Linked DNA regions of Kordia antarctica. The protein of the gene in region 2 interacts with the protein of the main gene of each other region in a pairwise test. Links are inferred from orthologs where the notes say so. Each region holds a gene or a part of one and is shown on either strand. Other genes may lie near its edges.

Region 1 (3,122 bases), 1.3 Mb from region 2 along the record:
TTTTTACCTCACACAAAAATTAGTGTTTGAAAGTTAGTACTTCAATGAGGTATTTTATCATTTTCACAATTTCCAATGAATTAATAAAGAACAATAATGGCTCAACACAATAATTTGATTTTTTCAATGAATAGATACTTATAAAAGATACTTTTTTTCAGTACTTAATATAGCATTTCGGTCATTTTAAAGCGTAAATAGAATGTATTTAATTGATTTTCAATAGATTAAAATTATTCATTTTCTAATTTAGGGAAGTGACCTCTAGGTGGCATTTTACACCATTTTTCATCAAATAGAGACCTATATAAACGAAAAAAGCACTGAAAACCAGTGCTTTATCTTAGTAGCGGGAACTGGACTCGAACCAGTGACCTTCGGGTTATGAGCCCGACGAGCTACCTACTGCTCTATCCCGCGCTATTGGATTGCAAATATACAATCATTTTTAATTCTAGCAAGAAAAAAATAAACTTTTTTATTGTTCTATGTTTTGTGCATCAAAACCCATGATAATTCCGTCTTCACTTTGTACGCTTAACTCAATCGGGTTGCAGCAAACTTCGCAGTCTTCAATGTACTTTTGTTCGCGCACAGAAGTGTCAATTAGCATAGATATTTCTTCCCAACAATAGGGACATTGAAAAAAATGTTCGTTCATATCAGCTTAATTTGTCCATTTGTTCTTGTAAATTTTCCCAATTAGTCATGAAAGTTTCTAATTTTTTCTTTTTCCCTTGGTAACTATCAAAAAAATTAGGCTTCGCAATAGTTGCTTCATAATTGGCAGCCAACTCAATATCAATGTCTTTGATTTCTTTTTCTAAGTCAGAAATGTTACGTTCTACTTTGTTTAGTTTGTTGCTAAGTGATTTTTGCTTTTTCTGCGCTTCATACGATTGCTTTGTATCTTCTGTTTTAACGACTTCTTGCTTAACAACCGTACGTTTTTCAACTTCGCGCATGTTTGCCAATTTTCGTTCCTCCAAGTAATAATTAATATCACCCAAATATTCTTTTATCTTCTGATCTTTAAATTCATAAACTTTGTTGGTTAATCCTTGTAAAAAGTCACGATCATGCGAAACCAGAATTAATGTTCCTTCAAATTTTTCCATTGCTTTTTTAAGCACGTTTTTAGATTTGATATCTAAGTGATTTGTTGGCTCATCCATCACTAATACATTGAAAGGTTGCAACAACATTTTGCACAACGCCAAACGGTTTCGTTCGCCTCCAGAAAGTACCTTTACTTTTTTCTCCGCTTCTTCACCTCTAAATAAGAAAGCGCCGAGCATATCGCGTACTTTTGGGCGAGTTTTTTCGTCAGCCGCTTCAATCATAGTTTCCTCCACAGTCAATTCGCCATCTAAATATTCAGCCTGATTTTGCGCAAAGTATCCAATTTGCACATTGTGACCTAAATCCAACGTTCCGTCATGCGGAATTTCATTGACAATAATTTTTGCTAAGGTTGATTTTCCTTGCCCATTTTGACCAACAAACGCAATTTTACTGCTTCTTTCAACAAATAAATCAATCGTAGTTAAAACCTGCTTTTCGCCATAATGTTTCGAGATTTTTCTACCTTCTAACACTACTTTTCCAGGTTGAACCGATATAGGAAACTGAATCGACATCACAGCATTGTCATCTCCATCAACTTCAATACGATCTATTTTTTCTAGTTTTTTGATAAGCGATTGCGCCATCGTAGCTTTGGAAGCTTTGGCTCTAAATTTTTCAATTAACTTTTCCGTATGTTGAATGTGCTTTTCTTGATTTTTTTGAGTCGCTAATTGCTGCTCGCGAAGTTCTTCACGTAATATTAAATATTTTGAATAGGGTTTGTTGTAATCGTAGATTCTTCCCAAGGAAATTTCAATCGTTCTATTCGTAACGTTATCTAGAAACATTTTATCGTGCGAAACAATAATGACTACGCCAGGAAACGTTTTTAAGAACTGTTCCAACCAAATGATAGATTCTATGTCTAAATGGTTTGTTGGCTCATCTAAAAGTAAGACATCGTTTTTTTGAAGTAAAAGTTTTGCCAACTCAATTCGCATCCGCCAACCACCCGAAAATGTATCTGTTTTTTTGTCAAAATCTTCTCGTTTGAAACCTAATCCTTGCAAAACTCTTTCTGTATCACCTTTGTAATTATATCCGCCTAAGATTTCATAACGCGTTGTATTTTCGCTTAAATCTATAATGAGCTGATTATACGATTCGGTGTCATAATCGGTTCGTTCAGAAAGTTGATGATTTGTATGATCGATCTTGAGTTCTATTTCACGAATTTCCTCAAAAGCTTCATAGCTTTCATCCAAAACAGTACGTCCTTGCGTAAATTCAATATCTTGTTTTAAGAAACCAATTTCAACATCTTTATCTGTCGAAATTACACCTTCATCGGGTTCGTTTTCTTTGGCAAGAATTTTTAGAAGCGTAGATTTCCCTGCGCCATTTTTCCCAATTAGTCCAACGCTGTCGCCAGCATTTAAACGGAAAGCAATGTCTTTGAATAAGTATGTTCCGCCAAAAGCAACGGCAATGTTATGAATATTAATCATGTGCATGACAAAAGTTACAGTTTTTATAGAATGGAAGCCTTACTTTTGTATTTAGTAAAACTTGATATTTAATTTATTTTTGCAAATGTTAAAAAAAGGATCGAAATTATATAGTATTTTAACGGGAACTTGTCCAAAATGTCATAATGAACGCATGTATGAGGTAAAAAACCCTTATAAGCTTGCCTATATTTTGAAAATGCATGAAAAATGTTCGCATTGTGGAACTCGTTATAAGATTGAACCTTCTTTTTTTTATGGCGCTATGTATGTGAGTTATGGTGTTGGAATTGGGTTTGCTTTTGCAGCATTTTTTGTTTCTCGATATCTTTTTGGCACTACTTTATTGACTTCTTTTTTCGCAATTATGGGAACACTGATTTTCTTTATGCCTATAATTATGCGGTTGTCACGAAATATTTGGATTAATCTTTTTATGTCTTACGACAAGAATTTGGATGAGAAGCGTGATTAGTTAACGCGAGTTCGATACAGCTTCAAAAAAAATATTCAGATCTCTTCAAGTAAATTTCGAATTAAATATCT
Region 2 (3,513 bases):
AGCTTCTGCTGGCAACTCTAACGTTGCTTTATCAGAATCAACCTCAGCAATTGCCTGGTCTTTTGTTACATAATCGCCGTCTTGTACTAACCACTCTGCAATTTCTACTTCAGTGATGGATTCTCCTGGCGAAGGAACTTTCATTTCTAAAATCATCGTGTTCTATATTTTAGTTTGTATTTTATTTTTGTTTGGGCGTTTCCACAAAAATCCATTTCTGCTTCGCGCAATGGTTTCTTGTGGTCAGGCTTTCCGCTATATCTTTTATCTTGTTCTCGATACAAATTTGTTATTTCGCTTAAGCTCAACACACAAATTCACTCGAACTGACGATAAAAGGATGCCGCATCAATCCTTAACGCATGTTGTCTTTAGTTTTATCAAAAACATATGTGATTACTTCTGCATGACGACGTTTTGATCGCACCGAACTTCCTGCTGCTGGTGCTCCGTAAAATCTTCTAGAAGCTACTCTAAAGTTTCTCACTTCATCCATGTGCATTAGTAAATGACTGTACGCTCCCATATTTCTAGGCTCTTCTTGTGCCCAAACAATCTCGTCTGCGTTGGTATATTTTGCAATTATTTCTTTAATTTTTGTTTTCGGCAACGGAAATAATTGCTCCAATCGAACTAAAGCAACATCAGCTTCTCTTCCTTGATTTTCGCGTTCTTCTAATAAATCATAATAAAATTTACCTGTACAGAATACCAACGTTTTTACGTTGTCTGCTTTTACATCAACATCATCAATTAACTTCTGAAAAGTTCCGTTTGCAAATTCAGCTACAGCTGAAACCGCTTTTGGATGACGTAATAAACTTTTTGGTGTGAATACGATTAATGGCTTTCTGAAATCTGCTTTCATCTGACGACGCAACAAGTGATAAAAATTTGCTGGCGTTGTACAATCGGCAATAAACATATTGTCTTTTGCACACATTTGTAAATACCGTTCCATACGACCCGATGAATGTTCTGCTCCTTGTCCTTCATAACCATGTGGCAATAATAGTACCAATCCGTTTGGTGTTTTCCACTTGTCTTCTGCGGCAGAAATATATTGATCAATCATAATTTGCGCTCCATTGCTGAAATCTCCAAATTGTGCTTCCCAAATGGTTAGTGTGTTCGGACTTGCCATTGCATATCCATAATCAAATCCTACAACTCCATATTCTGATAATAATGAATTATAGATGTAGAAGTTTCCTTGATTTTTCGCTACATGTTCTAATAATATAATTTCTTCTTCCGATTCTTCTGCTTTTACAACTGCATGTCGGTGCGAGAATGTTCCTCTTTCTACATCTTGTCCTGAGATCCGCACATCAAATCCTTCTTGCAATAAAGATCCGTATGCTAACATTTCTCCCATTCCCCAATCGATCTTGTCTTGCTCAAACATGTCTAAACGACTTGAGATTAAGCGTTCTATTTTACGTAAGAACTTTTTATCTGACGGAAGTTTTGATACAACTTTGGCAATTTCAGTTAATTTTTCTGTTGGATAGGTTGTATCTATATTTTTTGCCATTGCTTCTTCATCAACTCTTTCTAGACCTAAGTCTTTCCAAGCTTCTTGCATGAATGGCGTAATGACTGTTTTTTCTTCTTTACGAGAGTCTTCTAGTTTCTCTTCTAGTAAGTCTTTGTATTGTTTTTCTATTTCTTGCACATAGTTTCCATCAATGATTCCTTGTTTCTGAAGTTTTTCAGCGTAGACATCACGTGGATTATTATGTTTAGCAATTGCTTTGTATAATTTTGGTTGTGTAAAACGTGGCTCATCACCTTCGTTATGACCATATTTACGATATCCTAATAAGTCAATAAATACATCACGCTTAAATGCCATTCTGTATTCCAACGCAAATAATGCTGCGTGTACAACTGCTTCTGCGTCGTCTGCATTTACGTGTAATACTGGCGAAAGCGTTACTTTACCAACATCTGTACAATACGTTGATGAACGTCCATCTAAATAGTTCGTTGTAAATCCAATTTGATTGTTTACAACAATATGAATAGTTCCTCCAGTTTTGTAACCATCTAATTGAGCCATTTGCACAATTTCGTAAACCAAACCTTGTCCTGCAATTGCAGCATCACCGTGAATTACTATTGGTAATACTTCTGAGAAATTATGAGCATGATCACGATCTTGTTTTGCACGTGCAATTCCTTCCACAACGGCACCAACAGTTTCCAAGTGTGAAGGATTCGGCGCAATGTTCATGCGGATTTTTTTACCATTTACGGTTTCTCTATCTGAAGTTAATCCTAAGTGATATTTTACATCACCGTCAAAAATTACTTCTTCATAATCTTTCCCATCAAATTCACTAAAGATATCTATTGCAGATTTCCCAAAGATATTTTTCAACACATTCAAGCGACCTCTGTGTGCCATTCCAAGAACAAACTCTTTTACACCTTTGTCTGCTGCTTTTTCAACAACTGCATCTAGTGCAGGAATTAACGATTCTCCACCTTCTAGCGAGAAACGTTTTTGTCCAACATATTTTGTGTGTAAGAAGTTTTCAAAAGAAACAGCTTCATTTAATTTTTTTAGAATATACTTTTTTTCGTCTGCCGAAAACTGCGGATGATTGTCGTTTACATTCAATTTTTGTTGAATCCATTCAATCTGTTCTGGTTTTCTGATATACATATATTCCACACCGATAGATTCGCAATAAATACGTTCTAGGTGTGTAATAATGTTTCGCAATGTTGTTTTTCCAAGACCAATAATTTCGCCTGCTTCAAACGATTTGTCTAAATCATTTTCGTTTAATCCGAAATTTTCTAACGCTAATGTTGGCTCGTATTTTCTTCGTTCGCGCACCGGATTTGTTCTCGTGAATAAGTGTCCACGAGTACGATATCCGTCAATAAGTTTTACAACTTGAAATTCTTTCTTTACATTTTCAGGAATGACAACATTTGAAACGGTTTCCGTAGCATCTTGCTCTTCTCCATAACTTTCGGTTCCAAAATCATATCCTTGAAAGAAAGCGCGCCAACTTGGCTCTACGCTATCAGGATTTTGTAAATATTGATCGTATAATTCAGCAAAATATGCTGTATGCGCTGCATTTAAAAAGGAAAATCTATCCATGTTTTTTACTTCCTGTCTTGTTTTGACAAAATTTTATCAAAAATACAACTTTTGTAAAAAACACATCATATGTTTTCCATATATTTATATGATTAATATTTAAGATTTTTAAGAAATGAAAGATTCTATTTTTTTCCGCTCAAAAAACGTGTTTTTGATAATTTCCATGTGTTTAATTTCATTTTCCGCATTTTCACAACGCAATTCTAATAATTCGCAAGGAAGCGATTTTTGGCAAAATGTTCGTTTTGGTGGCGGATTGGGCTTGAGTTTTGGAAACGGAATTTTTAGTGCCACAGTAGCGCCAAGTGCTATTTATGATTTTAACGCGCAGTTTGCGGCAGGAGTTTCGTTGAATTACACCTATTTTAATGATGATGATTTTTTTA

Evidence for each region.
Region 1: the proteins of IMCC3317_RS16815 (region 2) and IMCC3317_RS11300 interact in binary tests that used the Escherichia coli proteins (3 or more experiments, as listed by UniProt). The link is inferred for Kordia antarctica from one-to-one orthologs.

Annotation. Positions count from the first base shown.
Region 1 is NZ_CP019288.1:2,731,139-2,734,260, forward strand. What follows is about bases 120-3,059. They hold IMCC3317_RS11300 (ABC-F family ATP-binding cassette domain-containing protein), read right to left. Parts: upstream 2,577-3,059; coding sequence 663-2,576; downstream 120-662. Other genes in these bases: IMCC3317_RS11295 (CPXCG motif-containing cysteine-rich protein), read right to left, coding at 479-661; IMCC3317_RS11305 (DUF983 domain-containing protein), read left to right, coding at 2,662-3,051. UniProt on the Escherichia coli protein: Genetic data indicate it may be involved in ribosome assembly or function.
Region 2 is NZ_CP019288.1:4,030,037-4,033,549, reverse strand. What follows is about bases 156-3,486. They hold IMCC3317_RS16815 (2-oxoglutarate dehydrogenase E1 component), read right to left. Parts: upstream 3,125-3,486; coding sequence 356-3,124; downstream 156-355. Other genes in these bases: IMCC3317_RS16810 (alpha-ketoglutarate decarboxylase), read left to right, coding at 3,273-3,486; odhB (2-oxoglutarate dehydrogenase complex dihydrolipoyllysine-residue succinyltransferase), read right to left, coding at 156-156. In the rest of the region: more of odhB, read right to left, coding at 1-155; more of IMCC3317_RS16810, read left to right, coding at 3,487-3,513. UniProt on the Escherichia coli protein: E1 component of the 2-oxoglutarate dehydrogenase (OGDH) complex which catalyzes the decarboxylation of 2-oxoglutarate, the first step in the conversion of 2-oxoglutarate to succinyl-CoA and CO(2).